Regions from separate parts of the Neobacillus sp. Soil_C_43 genome, predicted to be linked through region 2. Evidence: riboswitches for the same ligand, from Rfam matches in the RefSeq annotation. Region 2 holds a riboswitch; the other holds the start of a gene.
The links. Region 2 has a riboswitch for cyclic di-AMP ahead of AC3A54_RS20545 (APC family permease). Riboswitches for the same ligand answer to the same signal wherever they lie in the genome.
Positions count from the first base shown of each region.

Region 1 (10,751 bases), on a different contig from region 2:
TACCCACACAGCTTAAAGAATTGGAGCAGAAGTTTCCTGGGGAGTCAAAGAATCTTCTAAAATACCTTTCAGATATGGCCAACGTTTTCGAATTAGGGATGGAAGCTTTTTTGAGCAAGACATTTAAACGCAAGCAGGATTTTCTAACGATAGAAAATATCAAACTATTAGCACAATCCAAAGCATACAAAACCTTAAAGAATTTTAATGCCTCTTATTTTTCTCATCCTAAACTTCAAGAGGCTTACTCCTTACAATCTCTGTATATCGGTGGTTCGCCATATGAGGTGCCGGCCCTATACGGATTAGTTTCCTATAGTGAGCATGCCCATGGTATTTGGTACTTAAAGGGAGGGTACGGGAGTCTTATTCCCATTTTAGAAAAAGCATGTATAGAACAGGGAGTTAAAATTAATCTCCATTCAAAAGTGGATCGCCTCCTCATTGAAGCGGGTGTGTGCAAAGGTTTGTCTGTGAATAACGAAACGACTTTCTACGATGCAGTTATTTTTAATGGTGATTTTCCCAATCTTTATTCAATGATGGGAAAAAAGAAAAAGGACAAGAAATTTCAGCCTTCTTCCGGCTGTGTGTTGATTTACCTTGGTGTTTCAAAGCGATTTCCAAAGGCAAAAGCCCATCAGTTCTTTTTGCCGAAAGATTTTGAAAAGAATATGACTCAAGTATTTAAGACAAAACAAATACCTGAAGACCCATCCTATTATGTGTTTAATCCGGTTGCACTGGAGGATGAAGCGGCTCCACCTGGGGAAAGTGTTCTATATTTCTTAATTCCAGTACCGTCAGGAGATCAGATCGATTGGGAAACTACAGGACCGATGCTAGCTGAGCAGGTTTTAATGAAAGCAGAAAAGCACTTTATCGGTTTGCGTGAAGCGGTGGAATGGATGGAGATTCGTACCCCGGCAGATTCAATTCGTGACGGATTATATCAAGGGGGAAGCTTTGGGATTGCTCCTAATCTATTTCAATCAGGAGGATTTAGACCGCAGTTATCTCCCTTTAAGATTGATAGATTGTACAGTGTGGGAGCCTCGATTCACCCTGGTGGGGGTATTCCAATCGTGCTACAGGGGGCGCGACTATTAAGTGAGCTAATAAAAAAGGAGCTGAGAACGTGATTGATTCAAACTTAATCTCTGCTTGTGAGGAATTGATGAAGAGGCATTCTGCGAGCTTTTATGCGGCTTTTCGTTTTTTACCTTCACCAAGAAAAGAAGCGGTGTTTGTTATTTATGCTTTTTGTAGAATGATTGATGATTCTGTTGATCAGCCGGAATCCTCACCCTATACATTAAGCGAGCTTGAGACTTTAATTGATCATGTGGAAACAGCGGAGGGTCACTTTATCTGGCCATGTTTAAGGTGGCTATTTAGTAGCTTTCCCATTTCAAAAGAGCCGTTTTATAAGCAGATATCCGGGCAGAAAATGGATACGACCCTAACAAACTATGAAACAATGGAAGAGCTCGAATTATATTGTGAAAGAGTCGCCGGTTCTGTGGGGGAGATGCTTCTTCCTGTTCTTCATGATCAACCTTCGAGTGAGGTAGAACTTGCGGGCGTGTACCTTGGAAAAGCGATGCAGATTGTGAACATTATCCGGGATATAGGAGAAGATCAACAAAGAGGACGCCGATATATTCCTAGGGAATGGATGGAGCAATATCATTATACACAAGAGGAGTTTGAGACAAACGTTGTCAATTTTCGCTTTAAGCGAATGATAACGGGTCTAATGAATGTGGCTGAGGATTGGTTTTCAAAGGGGTTAGAAAACATTGAATCCTATCCTGAAAAGAGCGCCTTTTCTATTAAACTAGCTTCAGGTTATTATGCAGCCATTATGGAGGCAGTAAGACAGAATGAGTACCAAGTGTATACAAGTAGAGCGATCGTGAGTGACAAGAAAAAGAAAATGATACTTTTGGCAGCTCTTCAAGGATCCATCCAAAATGAGGTTCACTGCATTGAAGCTTAGTAAGATCCACCTATTAAGCACTCTCTAACTATTTTTTAATAGGAAACCCAACATCCCACCGTAAAGGGAATGACCCAAAAGCCAAAAACCTAAAGCCGGAAGATTGGATATTGAAGGTGTGCGGTCTGATAAAAGGGTCGTAGGATACAGAAAGATCCCGATAACTAAACAAATTAGGGTAATGAATAGGATTCTTTTTTTGGTGGGGATATATTTTTTGTTAAGTAAAAATAGTAAACATACGCTCATAACAACAGAAATAAATAAGTGGATACTAAATTCAATGATCTCAGAAACCTCAAAACGTTGAATGATAGGAACATAATCCACATTTAATAATAGTGTATAAACCTTAAGAGAAGTAGTCTTTTCAACCACTTTCAAAAATAGGCCCAAAAATACACCAGAAATCAACCCAGCAAGGACAGCTTTTTTTATCTGTAGTTTTTCCAATGAATGTCCTCATTTCCTTATTCCATCACTATGGATTTTCTTTTATTATCTTTGGATGAAGGAAGTATGTCAAATGTTTGTATAGTTGTTTTTCTGGCGTTGTACAAGGTTGTGGCTTGGTATATACTGGACTAAATAGTCATGAGAAGTTTTTTCCAACATGCCGAGAGGATGAAATAAATAGAAATGAATATCGAAAATGCAACCTATTCTATCCAACAAGTATCTGAAATTACCGGATTGTCAAAACAGGTTATTCGAAAATGGGAAGAGAGATACCAAATTGTTAATCCTGAAAGATTAGAAAATGGATATCGGATATATAGTGAGGTAGATATTAATACCATATTGAAAGTCAAAGGATTGGTTGACCAGGGACATACCGTTAAACAAGCAGCATATCTTGTAGAGAAGGGTGGTTCTCCAACTGATCATAGCCTATTGGATGCTGGCTGGAAAAAGAAGAATCAATATGAGGAGTTAAACGAATTTGTTCTCGATTTGCTGAAGGAAGGCACCCACTGCAACGAAGCCGCAATGAATATTATTCTCCAACAGGCCTATCACCAAAAGGGATTAGAATTTTTCATTCAATCTGTCGTGATCCCGTTTTTACATGAAGTTGGGAATCGATGGGAAAAGGGGCAATGGGGAGAGTATCAGGAATCGCTTGCAAGTCTTACAGTACGAGATTTTCTTGTTCAATTAAGAAGGAATTTTAAATACAGGGAAAATTCACCGACCCTTTTAGGTGCCTGTTTGCCGTATGAACAACATGAAGTTCCAGTTCTCATCCTCCTTATTCAAGCAATGTTAAAGGGGTGGAAAACGATCTTAATAGGCGCTTCCCCAGCTGAAGGGTCAATTGAAAAGACGGTTCAAAAATTGGAGCCAGATAAAGTGATTTTGTCAGCTACCACGACATTTCCTTTCGAACAGGACCCGGGAATATTATCCAAGCTTGAGAGTTTTGCTTCTGATTGTAAGAAAACTCAGTTTTACATAGGGGGACCGGGAGCCGTAAAATATTTGGCAAACAGAATCCAGTTACAGTATATCCACTTAACTCACACATTAGATGAGGTTTTAGTATAAAACGGGACGGAGAGAAAGATGCAACAAAGAAAAACGATCATTTGGTTTCGCAGAGACCTGCGAATTCAAGAAAATGAAGCATTATTTTCAGGAGTTGAGCAAGGGAGTATTGTTCCTGTTTTTATCTGTCCGCCTGAGGAAGAAACAAAAAAGGTAGTTGGTGAAGCTGCTTCCTGGTGGCTCCACCATTCCCTGATAGAATTAGACCGAGCATTACAAGTCCGGGGAGCAAAGTTAATTGTTCGAAAAGGTAGGAGCATTCCTATACTTAAGGAACTGATTGAAGAAACAGGCGCTCAGGCTGTATTTTTTAATGAAAGATACGAGCCTGAGATTAGATTTCGCGACCAACAGATTAAAGAAGCTCTAGAAAAGGAAAGTATAGAGGTAAAAAGCTTTCACTCCAACCTGTTGTTTCCACCTTTATCAATAGTCAATAATCAAGGTCAGCCCTATAAAGTATTTACCTCTTTTTGGAAGAAATGCTTACAGAGGCCTATTCCACTTTCCAAAAGCTTACCTACCAACTTCAATAGTACACATTCAGATATCAAAACTTTAAATATAGAAGAACTAGGTTTATTGCCAACTAGAGCATGGTATAAAAAATTTAAGGGTTATTGGGTGCCGGGGGAAAAAGGGGCATTAGCTCAGTGGGAGCAATTTATAGAGGAAAGGCTGTCAGGATATTCGATAAAAAGAGACTATCCATTTGTTCAACAAGTTTCAAGACTGTCTCCTCATCTAACCTGGGGAGAAATTAGTCCGAGGTGGATGTGGCATCAATTAGTGGAACAAGAGAATATTGTTTCTAACGATGGTCAGAAAGATATTGACGGATTTTTAAGACAGTTAGTATGGAGGGAATTTGGTTACCATCAACTTGTTTCTTTCCCAGAAATGATTGATTCCCCTCTCCGTAAGGAATTCATGTTTTTCCCTTGGGAGGAGCGGGAGGGTGAATTTGCTGCATGGAAACAAGGTAGAACGGGCTTTCCAATAATTGATGCCGGGATGCGAGAATTATGGGAAACCGGTTGGATGCATAATCGGGTCCGGATGGTAACCGCCTCCTTTTTAGTAAAGCATTTATTGGTACCATGGCAAAGAGGGGCTTCATGGTTTGAGGAAACGCTGCTGGATGCAGACTTGGCAAATAATTCGATGGGATGGCAATGGGTATCTGGCTGTGGGTTTGATGCAGCACCGTACTTTCGAATATTTAATCCCATTATCCAAGGACAAAAATTTGATGAAGCTGGCGACTATATTCGTCAATGGGTACCAGAATTAAAACACCTGCCGGCTAAATATATCCATTGCCCATGGACAGCGTCTGATGCGATCCTCCGTGAGGCAGGGGTAGAGCTAGGTACTTCCTATCCTTTTCCCATTGTTGAACATTCTTTTGCAAGGGAAAGAGCGTTAGAGGCATACAATCTAATAAAAAAGTAAGGGGGAATAGGATGATTCGGTTTGGTTTAAATTTTCTTGGTCTATTATTAGTGGTTATTGTTAATGCATTAGCTAATACTTTGCCGCTAAACGGACAGACTACGGGCGAAATTTCTAATAGGTTAAATGTGTTATTTACACCTGCAGGCTATGTATTTAGTATTTGGGGACTCATTTACTTATTACTCTTTATCTGGGTGCTCAGACAGCTGCCGAAGAACCGAAGAAATCTTCCTCTTTACCAATCTACTAGTGGACTTTTTCTGCTTACCTGTATGTTAAATATCCTGTGGATTTTTTTATGGCATTATGAGTACTTTTTCTATACCGTTTTAGTCATGATTGCTTTTTTGATTACACTTATTTTTCTATATAAAAAAGTAAAAAGCTTTCACCCTCTAAAGATAGATGTAATCCCTATATCCATCTATTTGGGATGGGTGAGTGTGGCATTGATTGCAAATATTAGCTATTATCTGGTTTATATTCAATGGAATGGCTGGGGAATATCACAAATTGTGTGGACCGTTATTATGCTATGGGTCGCTGCATTACTGGCGGGGATTTTTTATATTAAAGAAAAAGACACTTATTATGTCTTGGTATTTATATGGGCTTTGATTGGAATTGGTGTAAAAAATCAAGATTCCTTTCCTAGTGTAAGTTACGTTTCTTACGTACTATCAATAGCATTACTAATTTTTCTATGGGTCAATAAAGGAAAAAGCTCTACTTGAGAGGTAGAGCTTTTTAAGCTAGTCTTCAAGTGATTTTTCTAAATCTTTATCAACAATAAAAACCTCAATTCTTTCTCCAATCTTTGTACTAATATCACTATGACTAGATAAGACCTTACATTTTGTAAATTCTTCTACTATTTTTTCAAAATCATGACTATACATTTCACGTAAGACTTGTCTCATTTGCTTTACTAGTTTTCTGCCTGTGTCGTGGGTTACAAGATGCTTCTCCTCGGTGGTTAATACGCCTTTGAAGCGTGTTATGACCATGTCCTGTACGATGTATGTTTTTGCTTCCTGTGGACCACGTCCAAGTAATTCTCTCTGAAATTTAATAAATGCTGAGCTGATTTCAGCCTCTAGTTTCCTCTTAGAATTAGCCATCCCCAAAACCCCCGGATCTATTTACATATTTCTATCTAAATCATGAACATTATATTACTTGCAATTTATATAATGTCAATAGTAAAAAAAATAGGCATTAAAAGTAAAATAAAGAGAAAAAATGAGAAATTAAGAGATAATTAATGAAAAACCAAAAAAAACCTATAAATTCAGCGGAATATTACATAAAATTGGCTGTTTACAAATACTAATTAACGAAATAGAATAACAGCATAAGTAAATAGACGGCTTAATCCTGATTTATTCAGGAACGGAGGAACCAATTTTTTGGGGTTAATTCTGGGGAACCAGAAGGGATGAGAAACTCTTTCGCCATCCTACCCGTCAGCTAACTTCGTCGGCTAAAGCGAAGGAGGTCTAAAGACCACCTTATTCAGGGGGCTTTTTTGTTTTTAAGCAAGAGGGCAGCCTGAGAAACTAAGTAGGTCTTTTTATTATGCCTATTTTTAGAAAAAGTAAACTGGAAGACAGGACGCAAAGGAAGCCTTACAGGCTTGCTGGGCGCTAAGTAGACCATGCATACTTTTTCTCCAATATGATCAATTATGACAAGAATCCTTTACAGGAATATCTCTTTTTGAGGTGTTTCTATTCTGGTTCTTGGTCTCAATTGCTCAACTGGGGAAGGAGTACGTATGGTCTATTTTTTATGCTTTCATATGGTGATGTTTTGTAAATGTCACTGGATGAATAATCAAAAAAGGGGGGGATTTAAATGCTAGATATTCTAATGGTAGCTGCCATTTTTGGTTTGGGAGCAGTAATGCTGGGACTTGTTCGTTGGGCTGATTCTGTAATTCAGAAAGGGAGTGTTAAGTAATGCTAGTTTTTATAGGAATCATTACATCTGTTTTGTTTGTGTATCTTGGATATGTACTTATTCATCCTGAAAAATTTTAATTGAAATAAATAAAAACTTGATTTCAAGTGGAGGGAAATACATTGACTACCGCACTATTATCCGTGGGGATTACCTTAATCCTCGTCTTATTACTTGCAAAACCGATGGGGGGCTATTTAGCTACTGCATTCGATTATAACAAAACAAAATTGGATCGCATTTTTGGCTTTGAGAAGTTGATCTACCGTATTTCTGGAATCAAAACAAAGGATCAAACTTGGAAGCAGTATGCAATCGCCGCCATTTGTTCGAATACTGTGATGATTTTACTAGTTTACGTGTTTTTTCGGATTCAAGGAAATTTACCGCTGAATCCAAGTGGAATTAAAGCAATGGAACAAACCCTATCGTTTAATACCGCAATTAGCTTTATGACCAATACTAATTTACAGCACTACAGTGGGGAAAGCGGATTATCCTATTTAGCGCAGATGGTAGCAATAGGCCTAATGATGTTTACTTCTCCGGGGACAGCACTAGCTGTCATCATTGCTTTTATTCGTGGATTAGCTGGTAAGCCTTTAGGGAATTTTTATGTAGATCTAATACGCTCTATATTCCGGGTGCTTCTACCAATTTCATTTATTTCAGCACTAGCATTTCTTTTCTTAGGAGTACCACAAACATTAGATCCGACCGTAACGGCTAAAACGATTGCTGGTGCAGAGCAGCAAATCGCACGCGGGCCGGTGGCGTCATTTTTAGCGATTAAAGAATTGGGGAATAACGGAGGCGGCTTTTTCGGGGTAAACTCAGCGCATCCTTTTGAAAATCCAAACGCAATTAGTAACCTGATTCAAATTTTACTTATGTTGTTAATTGGTACGGCTACTCCATTTGCTTATGGGAAAATGGTAGGGAATGCCAAGCAAAGCCGAGTGTTGTTCATCTCTATGTTCATGATGTTTCTTATTATGCTGGGTGTTTCACTAACTTATGAATACCAAGGAAACCCTGCATTAAATGCATTAGGTGTTCAACATGAACAAGGTACCATGGAAGGAAAGGAAGTACGTTTTGGCGTTGCCCAATCAGCTCTATATTCAACTGTTACAACTGCTTCAGAAACCGGAGCGGTCAATACGATGCATGACACCCTTACACCAATTGGCGGACTAGTAACAATTTCAAACATGATGTTGAATACCATTTTTGGTGGAATTGGCGCAGGCTTCCTAAACGTTTTAATGTACGCCATGATTGGAGTGTTTTTATGCGGGCTTATGGTTGGACGGACACCAGAATTCTTAGGGAAGAAGATTGAAGGTAAAGAGATGATTTTGATTGCTGTCACTCTTTTAGTTCATCCTATTCTGATTTTGGTACCGACGGCATTGGCAGTCGTGCTGCATCCAGACACCATTTCTAATCCAGGCTTCCATGGTTTAACACAGGCCATGTATGAATATACTTCGTCAGCTGCCAATAATGGATCAGGGTTCGAAGGTTTAGGAGATAATACTCCATTTTGGAATATCTCAACAGGTATTGTGATGTTCCTTGGTCGATATATTTCATTTGTCACCTTGCTTGCCGTTGTGGGTTCTTTAGCGGCGAAAAAGCCAGTTCCGGAAACAGTTGGCACATTCCGTACAGATACTGCCTTGTTCGGAGGAGTGTTTATTGGGACCGTTATTTTAATTGGTGCCCTTACTTTCTTCCCTGGTCTTGTCCTTGGACCGATTGCTGAACATTTGACATTAAAATAATTAATGGAGTTTCCTTTGGAGGAGTAAACCATGAGTCATCAGAAAAAAACAATGATCAATTCAGATATAGTCAAACAAGCGTTAAAAGAATCATTTATTAAGCTAGACCCTAGAGTAATGGTTCGAAACCCAATTATGTTTGTGGTTGAGGTAGGATTTATTATCACTTTGCTATTTACATTTTTTCCTGGTGCTTTAGGAGGGGATGTTTCCCCTTGGTTTAATGCAACGGTGTCTATTATTCTACTACTTACCGTTTTATTCGCAAATTTTGCAGAAGCGTTAGCAGAGGGACGCGGGAAAGCACAGGCAGATTCTTTAAAGAATACTAAAAAAGAGAGTATTGCAAAAAAAATCGTGAATGGAAAGATTATGAACGTTTCGTCAACAGATCTTCGTAAAGGAGATATCGTCATTGTGTCTCAGGGGGAGCTAATTCCTGGGGACGGTGAAGTCATTCAAGGAATTGCTTCTGTAGATGAATCTGCAATTACTGGGGAGTCTGCTCCAGTGATCAAAGAAGCAGGTGGTGATTTTAGTTCTATAACAGATGGAACTCGTGTTGTAAGTGACGAAATCAAGGTGCGTATTTCCAGTGAACCAGGAGAATCCTTCCTAGATCGTATGATTTCCTTAGTTGAAGGAGCGCAGAGACAAAAGACGCCTAACGAAATCGCTTTGAACACAGTACTAACAAGCTTGACGTTGATTTTCATGATTGTTGTTGTAACACTTCCATTTTTCGCTAAGTATTTAGAGATCAAACTTGAGATTCCTGTCTTAATTGCCCTATTGGTATGTTTGATTCCAACCACTATAGGTGGCTTATTGTCAGCAATCGGGATCGCCGGGATGGACCGGGTTACTCAATTCAATGTCATTGCTATGTCTGGTAAAGCGGTGGAAGCTTCAGGAGATATAAATACAATTATTCTAGATAAAACAGGTACGATTACGTTCGGAAACCGGATGGCAAGTGAATTTACTCCTGTTGGAAATCACAAGGTGGAGGAGCTTGCTTCTTGGGCAGCGATCAGCTCAGTTAAGGATGAAACTCCAGAAGGGCGTTCGGTTTTAGAGTTAATGAAGAAATTAAACTTCACATATAATGATTCTCTAACCGATAACAGTGATTTCATTGAATTCAGAGCCGAGACCAGAATGAGCGGTCTAACTTTAAATGACGGCCGTAAAGTTAGAAAAGGAGCAGTTGACGCAGTCAAGCAATGGGTAATCGAACAAGGCGGAAAAATTCCTCAAGATCTACAGGAAAAATCCAACCGGATCGCTTCTGAAGGAGGAACCCCGTTAGCGGTTGCGGTTGATCAAGTAATCTATGGACTTATTTATCTTAAAGATACCGTAAAACCAGGAATGAAAGAGCGGTTTGATCAGCTTCGTAAAATGGGAATTAAGACCATCATGTGTACAGGAGACAACCCGCTGACAGCGGCTACGATTGCGAGAGAAGCAGGAGTTGATGATTTCATTGCAGAGGCCAAGCCGGAAGACAAGATTTCCGCGATACGAAAAGAACAAGGTGAAGGTAAGCTGGTCGCGATGACCGGTGATGGAACCAACGATGCGCCTGCCCTTGCTCAAGCGGATGTTGGCTTAGCAATGAATAGTGGAACGATGGCAGCGAAAGAAGCCGCCAACATGGTCGACTTGGATTCCGATCCTACCAAGATTATTGAAGTCGTTTCAATTGGTAAGCAATTACTAATGACCCGCGGGGCACTCACTACTTTTAGTATTGCGAACGACGTTGCCAAGTATTTTGCGATTATTCCAGCGATGTTTATGCTGGCGATTCCTGACTTAAGTGTGCTGAACATTATGCATCTTGGTTCACCAACTTCAGCGATTCTTTCAGCCTTGATTTTCAATGCTATCATTATACCAATGCTGATTCCATTAGCGATGAAAGGAGTCACATATAAGCCGATGGGGTCTGCAGATTTGCTTCGCCGAAACCTCTTCGTCTATGG
Region 1 is NZ_JBDGJV010000009.1:129,009-139,759, forward strand. Features, by position in the region: gene AC3A54_RS13685 (phytoene desaturase family protein) at 1-1,142, shown strand, start outside; gene AC3A54_RS13690 (phytoene/squalene synthase family protein) at 1,139-2,002, shown strand; gene AC3A54_RS13695 (hypothetical protein) at 2,027-2,455, opposite strand; gene AC3A54_RS13700 (MerR family transcriptional regulator) at 2,642-3,550, shown strand; gene AC3A54_RS13705 (cryptochrome/photolyase family protein) at 3,569-5,005, shown strand; gene AC3A54_RS13710 (TspO/MBR family protein) at 5,017-5,742, shown strand; gene AC3A54_RS13715 (Na-translocating system protein MpsC family protein) at 5,761-6,129, opposite strand; cyclic di-AMP (ydaO/yuaA leader) riboswitch at 6,367-6,508, shown strand; gene AC3A54_RS13720 (potassium-transporting ATPase subunit F) at 6,970-7,050, shown strand; gene kdpA (potassium-transporting ATPase subunit KdpA) at 7,093-8,760, shown strand; gene kdpB (potassium-transporting ATPase subunit KdpB) at 8,791-10,751, shown strand, end outside.
Region 1: linked by a shared signal. The riboswitch ahead of AC3A54_RS13720 (potassium-transporting ATPase subunit F) and the one ahead of AC3A54_RS20545 (APC family permease) in region 2 are both predicted to bind cyclic di-AMP.

Region 2 (10,751 bases):
TTGACCCGAGGGGCTAGGCGCTGGAGCTGGACAATTCTCGAAGTCGAATTTTATACTTTCTTATTATGCAAAAAAAGGTCAGGCCCCATTAATAGGAGGCTCTGACCTTTTTCTTAGAAACGATATTTTCCTGTGACGCAACCCGTTTCTTTTTTTCCATAATAATAACTAAGGCAATAGCAACTAGTAGAAAAAGACTCGCAATCCGGAAGATTGACGCCGTATCTACAAACTGTGCAAGGGCCCCAAAAATAACGCCGCTCAGCCCGATCCCTAAATCAATGGATGAAAAAATCATTCCATTAGCTACACCACGACGATTTGTTGGTGTCATTAATAATGCCCAAGACTGAAGCGTAGGGATTAAACAGCCAAAGCCCAAGCCAAAAAGTACGCCTGCAACAGCAATTAAGAGGCTTGAATGAGCATAGGAGAGTACCCACATGCCGATAAAAGTAAGGATGGTACAGAAAAGAACCAGTCCGATAGGTCCCTTTTCATCAAACCATTTTCCCGCAATCGGCCTTGCTACTGTAGCCATCAACGCATTAAAAATATAAAATAAAAAGATTTGATCGATGCCTCTTTCTTGACCAAAGATGACAATAAACGTCACGATTGATCCGTAGCCAAGATTGATAATAATAGTAATAAACGCAGGAAACCAGCTTGATTTTTCAACTAATGACCCTACATAGGAAAACTTTAAGTCTTCTTTTTTCGTATGTAGGACAGCTTCAGGAGTTTGATACCGAACAATCATAAGCAAGACTATTGCAATAAGCCCTAATAGCGCAGAAATATATATGAGATTAGTAAATGTAGTAATTTTATATAAAAAGATTCCTAGACTTGGCGCAATAATCATCCCAATCGTAATCGACAGGCCGTAATAGCCCATCCCCTCACCTAGCCGTGAATTAGGAATTACATCGACTGCTGCCGTCCCGTTCACCGTAGTTGACCAGCCCCAAGCTAATCCATGGACCAAGCGGAATAATAGAAAAATCAGAACTACTTGTGAAATAGGGTAAAGAATGGTAATGAGTAAGAGCATAATTGCGCCGGATATTACCAGTGCTTTTCTCGGTTTATATTCAAGCATAAAACCGATAAAGGGCCGGCTAATGACTGCACCAATTGAAAACAATGCCGTTACTAACCCAATCTCTAATCCAGATGCTCCAATTGACTTTATATATGGCGGCAGAGTCGGAATAAGCATTTGGAATGACATAAACACAAACAAGTTCCCTACCATAAGCATAATAAATGACTTCGTCCACAAACGCTCCTTCATCCTACCACTTCCTTCCATCAAAAAAGAACCTTCTCCGAGAAGATTCTCATTCATTCATTTTATTTCGTATCGCTAAATAATAGCACAGAAGCTGGAAAAAGGAAACCAGAAAGATTATTCAAAAGAAGTTAATATTTCTGCCTATTTACGTTATCATTAAGTTAGCTAAACATCGTATAAACGGAGGATTTTTATGAAAAAAAGGAAGCTAGTCATCACCCATAATTTAGATCAGGATTATATGCAACTACTGGAAAGTATTTTACCAGATTGGGAATTATTCATCGGTAAGAACAAAGAAGTCTGGCAAGACCATTTGAAAGAGGCTGAAGTCATTGCTGGCTGGAAGAAGGGACTAGAGGAAGAAATCCTTTCACCTGAGTCAAAGCTTAAATGGCTGCAAACCTGGAGTGCTGGTGTGAATAACTTGCCACTAGATGAATTAAACAATAGAAACATAACAGTTACCAGTGCCAATGGTGTTCATGCGTATCCTATTTCCGAAACGATTTTCGCCCTGATGCTTGGCCTAACACGTAAGCTGCATACATATGTCAAAAACCAGCAAACAAAAACTTGGCACCATGCCCATATGGGACTAGAAATGCACGAAAAAACAGTGGGGATTATTGGCGTTGGTGAGATTGGAAAAGAAACAGCGAAGATTGCCAAGGCCTTTGGAATGAACGTCCTTGGTGTCAGGCACTCAGGACAGCCAGCAGACTATGTTGATGAAATGTATACACCAGACCAATTAGATGTATTGCTCCCTAAGTGTGATTACGCGGTGGTGACGTTACCTCTTACGAACGAAACTCATCGATTATTTAGTGCAGAACAATTTAAACAAATGAAGTCTTCTGCCTTTTTCATTAATATTGGTCGAGGTGAAATTGTGGTGGAAGATGAGCTCATTCAGGCATTGAAGGATGGAATTATTGCCGGTGCTGGATTAGATGTATTTGAAAAAGAACCGCTCACAACAGAGAGCCCATTATGGGAAATGGAGAACGTCATCATTACCCCGCACACTTCCGGTTCTACTGAGCATTATAATAAGCGGGTCATTGAAAATATCCTTATCCCTAACTTAAAGGAATATCTAGCAGGAAACATCCCGTCAATTAACCGGGTTGATTTTACAAAAGGATATTAACAAAGGAGCAACAGCATGCAGCAAGTTGTAATTGAGAAAACAACGAAAAAGAAAAAACGCAGTGTAAAAGTTTTAAAATATTTAATTCCAGCCATCCTTATTTTCCTTTTAGCCGTTAATTTCATACCGGTTAAGCAAATAAGCCAAAAGAGCTTTTTCAAAAATAACCGGCCGTTAGTGATTGCCCATCAAGGCGGTGAGTTACTCGCTCCATCTAATACGATGACGGCGTTTACGAACGCAGCAAATATGGGTGTGGATGTAATTGAGACCGATCTCCATATTACAAAAGATGGATATTTGGTTGCTATCCACGATCCGACAGTCGATCGGACAACGAATGGACATGGATCGGTGGCAGACATGACATTGGAGGAAATCCAAAAGCTTGATGCTGGTTACCATTTTAAAGACCTTGAAGGCAACTATAGCTACCGTGGCAAAGGCGTCTATATCCCTACTGCTGAAGAAATGTTTCAGACGTTTGGTAATATGAGAATTGAAATGGAGATTAAGGACAACAATCCGCCTGAACGAATTGAAGAAATGGCTGCAAAACTATGGGCACTTATCGAGAAATATCACATGCAGGATAAAATTCTGGTGGCTTCTTTTGACCAAGATATTCTTGATACTTTTAACAAGTATGCGAAGGACAGGGTAGCCACTTGCGGTGGAAAACAAGAGGTAAAGAAATTCGTTGTCTTCCATAAATTTTTCCTAAGGAACCTTTATCAGCCAAAAACCGATTCCTTTCAAATTCCCGCCGCAGATAGCGGCTTTGATTTGACCGATCAGAAGTTAATTAACGGGGCACACCGACGCGGACAAGACATAAGCTATTGGACCATCGATGATCCAAAAGAAATGAAGAAACTCTTAGATGCAGGTGCAGATGGAATCTTAACCAATCGACCGGACTTACTCCTAAAATTAGTTGCTGAAAAATAATGAATAAGTGCTGCACCATTTAGCCAATATCGTTTTTGGAAGGGTCTATATTTTGTTCATTTGTGGGACCTCCAAATTGTTGATTAATTTCTTTAATTAATTCATCTAAAAATTCATCACTTAAAAAGGGACTATTTTCCTTGAACATATGACTCCTCATTTCCTGGTTAGAGTTTTAAAGTTTTATTAGAGGATGAAATAATATCATCATTAATACCATTACCATTATCAAAAAATTTTAATCATTTTACATATTTTTCATTTACTTTTGCTATTTACAGAAGTATTATTATCACAGTTTCAAATTCTTTAGTCGCTGAAACCAGATGGTACGGGGGAACCATTTTTGTGGGTTGTTACTTAATCCATGGGGTGAATCCTTTTAAGGAAGGGCTACTCAAAGGTCCGAATCCGACAGCTAACCTCGTAAGCGTTATATGAGAAGGAAGGTGGAGCTTGTAACACATGAAAAATGAAGTGTCTACAGGTCTATTTATTATGACTTGTAGGCACTTTTTTATTTTTATAAAAAGCTGTGTTAAAGAACAATGTTGATTTTTAACACCCTGTTGATTGTAGCGGAAGGCACGAAGACTCCTGTGGGAGTATGGTTCAGGGGAGACCCCGCAGGCGTAAGCGCCGAGGAGGCTCGCCGAAACACCCACGAACCGCTCGTGCCTGGAGCGGAAATCAACAGGCAAGTTTAACAGAGCCTTATAAAAAGATTACTCTTTTTGAGGAAATTCCTTTTAAAGGGGTAATATAAAACTTATTAACACAATTAGGTGGTGAGTAATTAATGATTTCAGCTTTAAAAAGATTTTTAATTGGACGTCCTTTAAAATCCCATGAATTAGGAGAACAGAAACTAAACAAAACGAAAGCATTAGCAATTCTTTCTTCTGATGCTCTATCTTCTGTGGCATATGGCCCTGAACAAATATTGATTGTCTTAGTTACACTAGGTGCAACAGCATTTTGGTATTCACTCCCTATTGCAGTTGGTGTATTAATACTTTTAACAGCGCTTATATTGTCTTATAGGCAAATCATCTTTGCATATCCTCATGGTGGGGGTGCATATGTTGTTTCAAAAAATAACTTAGGTGTAAATTATGGCTTAATTGCAGGAGGCTCTTTATTAGTAGACTACATTTTAACTGTTGCTGTAAGTGTCTCTGCTGGTACTGATGCTATTACATCTGCCTTTCCCACCTTACATAAATTTAATGTAGAAATCGCCATTGTATTCGTGATTTTAATTACAATTTTAAATTTAAGAGGAGTAACAGAATCTGCTTCAATTTTAGCTTATCCTGTATACTTATTCGTTTTAGCGTTGTTCATATTAATTGGTATGGGTCTTTATCATATTTTTACAGGAGGAGTTTCTCCTGAATTACATACCCCAATTGGTACACCTGTTACGGGAATCAGTTTGTTTATTCTTTTAAGGGCGTTTGCATCGGGAAGTTCAGCCTTAACGGGGGTTGAAGCTATATCCAATGCCATTCCTAACTTCAAAGATCCCGCTCCTAATAATGCTTCCAAAACGTTAATGATGATGGGTGCATTACTTGCCGTATTATTTTCGGGAATTGTATATTTAGCTTACTATTATGGGATTACTCCAAGGGCAGAGGTAACCGTTGTATCACAGATTGCAGAGGAAACTTTCGGACGAAATTTCATGTACTTTTTTATTCAAGGTACTACTGCATTAATTTTAATCCTGGCTGCAAACACTGGTTATTCTGCTTTCCCATTGCTGGCAGTTAATCTTGCGAAAGATAAGTTTATTCCAAGGATGTTCCTTGTTAGAGGTGACCGATTGGGATACTCAAATGGCATCATCATACTTGCAATATCTTCAATCATATTAATTTTAACTTTTCATGCAGAAACAGAGCATTTAATCCCGCTTTACGCAGTTGGAGTGTTTATTCCATTTACGTTATCCCAAACTGGAATGATCGTTAAGTGGATTCGTGAGAAGCCTCAAGGTTGGCTTCCAAAACTAATAATTAATACAATAGGGGCAATGATTAGCTTCATTGTTACTATGATGTTCTTTTTAACTAAATTCACGCAAGTATGGTCAGTATTAGTTTTTTTACCAATTATACTTTTTGTTTTCTACCGAATTAGAAAGCATTATGAAGCAGTTGGAGACCAGCTTAGGCTCACTACTTGTGAACCCTTGATGCCTATTGAAGGAAATGTACTAATAGTTCCTGTTGCCGGCATGACCAATGTAGTGGCAAACTCAATAAACTATGCTAAATCTCTTTCTCAAGATCAAATTATTGCAGTATATGTCTCGTTTGAAAGAGAAGATGAGAAAAACTTTGAAGAAAAATGGAAGAAGTGGCAACCAGATGTAAGACTGGTGACGTTGCACTCGCATTACAGAAGTATCATTAATCCCCTTACCAAATTTGTTGATACTGTTGAACATAAAGCTAGTGAAGCGAACTACCGAGTAACAGTAATTATTCCACAATTTATCCCTAAGAAAGGCTGGCACAATATTCTTCATAATCAATCAAGTTTACTGATCCGTGCCTACCTCTTATTCCGGAGAAACGTGATTATTACTACTGTTCCTTATCATTTAAAGAAATAAGAATTATAAAAACAGCAGCTCTACTATATAGAGTTGCTGTTTTTTGTATCTTATTGAACAAACGAAGCACTCAGTGAATATAAACAACTACTTACCATTTAATAAGGAAGCCCTTGTTAGTTGATATCTACTTTTTCAATATTTCTAAAGGATAAATAAGCGATCACGCACCCAGCAAGAGCAAGGGCGATTGGTACGACAATGAACGAAAAAAGATTCACATTATCTGCAGAAGAGCTTGAGATTGAAACCAAAACAATCGCTGATACTATCGTGGTTGGAACTGACTTTTTCCTCATTCCAAAATACAATGGAATTAATGCCATTCCTGTTGAGGCAACCGCGCCAAGGGTCATGCTTAGAAATCCATTCACTAAGACATCCGGTGTTAACGCCTTAGGTACAAAATGAAAATAGGAATCGGCTAAATAAAACATGCTGCCAACAAAGATGTTTGACAAGAAAATCGTTACAAATGTAAAGCACGCAACAATAATTAACTTAGAAATGATGATTTTCTTTCGATTAATCGGATACATAAACATCAAGGAAATAGAATTACTCTTGTATTCATCAATAATGAGCCTAGAAATCAGCACGGATGCAAAAATAATAAAGATGCTTCTAATAATACTACCAAATGCCCCGAAGGCCATGTCATAGCTAGGAAAGGCGATATTTCCATCACTTTTTTCAGCAAAATACAACATACAAAGCACGCCCATAACAACCACATTGGCAATCAACACATTTTTAATATAAGAAATTAACTTAAACTTTTTTATTTCAAGACTGATTAATTTACGCACTAATACCGCCTCCATTAATAATTGTTAAGAAATAGTCTTCTAGTGAATGATTCTTCTTACTAAGTTCTTCAATCATGACTCCATTTAAGATTAGCGTTTTAGAAATTTCTGCTTGAGAGATTCCTGTTTCATAGATGCGGAAACGTCCCTCTTCTACTACTTTAAAATTAGTAAACTTTAGGACTTCCTCCAATACATACAGGGCCTTTTTCACATCATGAACGGCAAGCTCAAGATATTCTGTATTTTGCTCCTGAATTTCGGACATTGGAACCTCTTTTATTAAATTCCCGTCACTAATTACCCCGATGGTATCGGCAACCTGTTCAATTTCACCGAGGATATGTGAAGAAATCAATAGAGTCATGCCATATTCACGGCAGAGCATTTGAAAAAGATTACGCAGTTCTTTAATGCCAACGGGATCCATTCCGTTAATGGGTTCATCTAGGATTAACAATTCCGGTTTGGTAATAATGGCACGTGCAATTCCAAGGCGCTGCTTCATACCGAGAGAGAAGTCTTTTACTGGTTTATCCTCGATATTTGTTAATTTGACTAAATCTAACGCTTGATCGATTGCCTTTTTGTCGTAGTAGCCCATATATTCGCAATGGAGTTCCAGGTTCTCTCTTGCTGTTAGTCGGTCGTAGAAAACAGGATATTCAATAATACTGCCCAACCGCTTCAGTACTTCATAAGATGTATTCGTTAGTTTCTCACCAAAGATTTCAATCTCACCGCTTGTGGGCTTCACTAGATTGGTTAGCATTTTCATAATTGTGGTTTTACCAGCACCATTTGGTCCGAGAAACCCGTAAATTTCTCCTCTTTTCACCTTCATATTGATATTTGATACAACTTCTTTGCCTTTATATGTTTTTGTTAGTTGATTCGTTTTGATGATGTAGCTCATTTCTATCAGCTCCCCTTCGTCTTTAACTACTTTTATTCTAGTCAGTAGAGTTTTCTTTTTTATTAATCAAATCTTACGAAATTCTTAAGAAAGAAAAGGATGTCCCGGAATTCGAGGCACCCTTTGAGGTTTAGTACGTTATTCGATTGAGTTTTACAGTAAAGGTAGTCTTTTCGTAAGGCTTGCTGTTGAGTAATATTTGTCCGTCCATCTTTTCCACCAGCCTCTTTGTAATCGTTAGACCGAGGCCGCTTCCTTGATACGATTTGTTTCGTGAATCTTCAAGGGTGTATATTCTTTCAAATACCAAATCCATATGGAGTGCACTAATGCCCTTTCCTTTATCCCATACATCTACAAACAGAGATTTTTCATCCGTTCTAAGCGTAAGTCCGAGTATTTTTCCTTCCGATCCATATTGAATGGCATTAGAAATCAAATTATTTAAGATACGGTCTAACTCCTCTTCGTTTCCAAGTGCATACAGATTTTCTTCTGGGATTTCGATTGCTACCTCAAACCCCTTTGATGTGAGAACCTCATAAAAGTTTAATATATTTTTTCGGCAAATCTCATTCATGTTCACTCTTGTTAGTGGGATGTCTTTATCCCCGGATTCAAGCTTAGCCAAATCAAAGAACTTTTTAATAAGTTCTAGAACTTCGATCGTTTTCCCATGTACCTTTTGCAAAAGTTCAGCCGTTTCTTCCTTGCTTCTATCTTGGTCATTTAACATAATCTCAATATAGCCAAGCACAACTGTCAGTGGTGTTTTCAAATCATGTGAGATGTTAGAGAGCATTTTTCGCATAGATATTTCCGTCTTATTGTAGCTTGCCATGATTTTCTGATTATGTTCCAAAAGACGATTAATTTGGATTAATAACTGTTTCATATCTTCACGATCGGTATGTAGTAGCAATTTTTCATCCGTTTGTTCATTGATGATTCGCTGCAGCTTTTTGTGGAGATACGTTAAATTAGACTGATCATTTTTTTTCGTTCGATATTGTAAAAAGTTTAGGGAAGCTAATCCTATTATGATAATGACTAGAAATATGAACATTATTTAAAACTCCCCGAGCTTGTAACCAATTCCCCATAAGGTTTTGATGTAGTTGGGGGAAGAAGGATCATCCTCAATTTTTTCACGCAACCTTCTCATATGGACGTTAATGACATTTTCATCCCCGTAGTACTCATCTTCCCAAATTAAGCTATAAATTTGTGCTTTTGTGTACACACGGCTAGGGTGTGAGAGAAATAGTTTCAAAATATGAAATTCCTTTGATGTCAGCTTGATCTCGGTGCCATTCTTATGTAAGGAGAAATTTTCTAAATCAAGAGTTAAATCGCCAGCCGTCAGTACCTTTTTCTGTTGCTCTTGTTCGGTACGAGAATAGTGTGTCGCTCTTCTGATGGCTGCCTTCACCCTTGCCGTCAGCTCAATCATCGAAAACGGCTTAGCAATATAATCATCTGCCCCAAAGCCTAATCCTAATGCTTTGTCTAAATCCCCATCCTTTGCCGACATGATTAATACAGGGATTATGCTTTTCTCCCTGATGATTTTCAAAAATTCCATTCCATCAAGCTTAGGCAGCATTAAGTCCAGCAAAATCAAATCAAATGTGTCGCGTGAAAATACCTCAAGGGCTTCTTCCCCGTCAAATGCAGGTACCACCTCATAGCCTTCTTTTGTAAATTGGCCTTTTACCATATCACTGATGGCCGTATCGTCTTCAACTAACAATATTTTGTGTTTCATTTTGTCCTCCACCCTGTTTTTCCCTATATGGTACATTTCCATATTTTGTGTAGAAATTCCTTCATTTGGCCTATAAAAAGAAAGCTGTGTTAAAGAACAGTTTTGATTTATACACCCTGTTGATTGGAGCGGAAGGCACGAAGACTCCTGTGGGAGTATGGTTCAGGGGAGACCCCGCAGGCGCAAGCGCCGAGGAGGCTCGCCGAAACACCCACGAACCGCTCGTGCCTGGAGCGGAAATCAACAGGCAAATTTAACAGAGCCAAAAAGAAAAAGAGAGACCGAAACTGCCTCCCTTTACCCACCTATATTATTTTTTATATCGATTAGGGGTGAACTTCTCACTTGCCTTGAAGTTATATACTGGTTTAATAAATCCAGCTATCTCAATCGTTTCTTCAATCTTCTCTAATATTTCCTGCATTGGCTTATAGGCCATTGGCGCCTCGTCTAGTGTTTCTTCGGATACGGATGTCGTCCAAACACCCTCCATTGTTTTATAAAAATCTTTCATATTTAAAGTTTTCATCGCTTTCGTACGGCTCAAGACGCGGCCCGCTCCATGTGGTGCTGAATAATTCCATTCTTCGTTCCCTTTACCGACTGCAATAATCGAACCATCTCTCATATTAATCGGGATGATGAGGCGTTCGTCTTTTTGTGCTGAAACCGCCCCTTTTCGTAAAATCATATTTTCCGTATCAATATAATTGTGGACAGTATCAAATTGGTCAATCTTTTCAAATCCCATGTTTTCGGTAATGGCCCGTGCGATTTCTTCACGATTTGCCTTAGCAAATGCTTGGGCCAACTTCATGTCATGCATATAATTATGAAAATCTTCGCCTTCTAAATAAGCTAAATCATTCGGAATGACTGGATTCTTTTCTTTATATTGTTCAATCGCTGATTGGATTTCATTGTGTCTTCCATCAGCTTTTAGTTGTTCAATGGTTTCCGATAAATCATGTTTTCGAAGTTTAGAAATCGCCACTTTTTGATAATGAGTAGCAATTTTCGCGCCAACGTAACGGCTGCCGGTATGAATAGTTAGGTAATGGAAGCCCTCAGAATCAACAGATACCTCAATAAAATGGTTACCTCCACCAAGTGTTCCTAAGCTATATCGACTTCTATTTTCACTTAATATCTGCTCCGCTCTGAATTCTTGAATGGCAGGAAAACTAGTATTAATAAATCCGACTGTTTCATCAGAGTGGAGATC
Region 2 is NZ_JBDGJV010000018.1:32,178-42,928, reverse strand. Features, by position in the region: gene AC3A54_RS20565 (MFS transporter) at 89-1,300, opposite strand; gene AC3A54_RS20560 (D-2-hydroxyacid dehydrogenase) at 1,494-2,456, shown strand; gene AC3A54_RS20555 (glycerophosphodiester phosphodiesterase family protein) at 2,472-3,407, shown strand; gene AC3A54_RS20550 (bacitracin ABC transporter ATP-binding protein) at 3,427-3,555, opposite strand; cyclic di-AMP (ydaO/yuaA leader) riboswitch at 3,712-3,856, shown strand; gene AC3A54_RS20545 (APC family permease) at 4,207-6,033, shown strand; gene AC3A54_RS20540 (ABC transporter permease) at 6,150-6,842, opposite strand; gene AC3A54_RS20535 (ABC transporter ATP-binding protein) at 6,835-7,758, opposite strand; gene AC3A54_RS20530 (ATP-binding protein) at 7,889-8,824, opposite strand; gene AC3A54_RS20525 (response regulator transcription factor) at 8,828-9,526, opposite strand; gene AC3A54_RS20520 (RtcB family protein) at 9,837-10,751, opposite strand, start outside.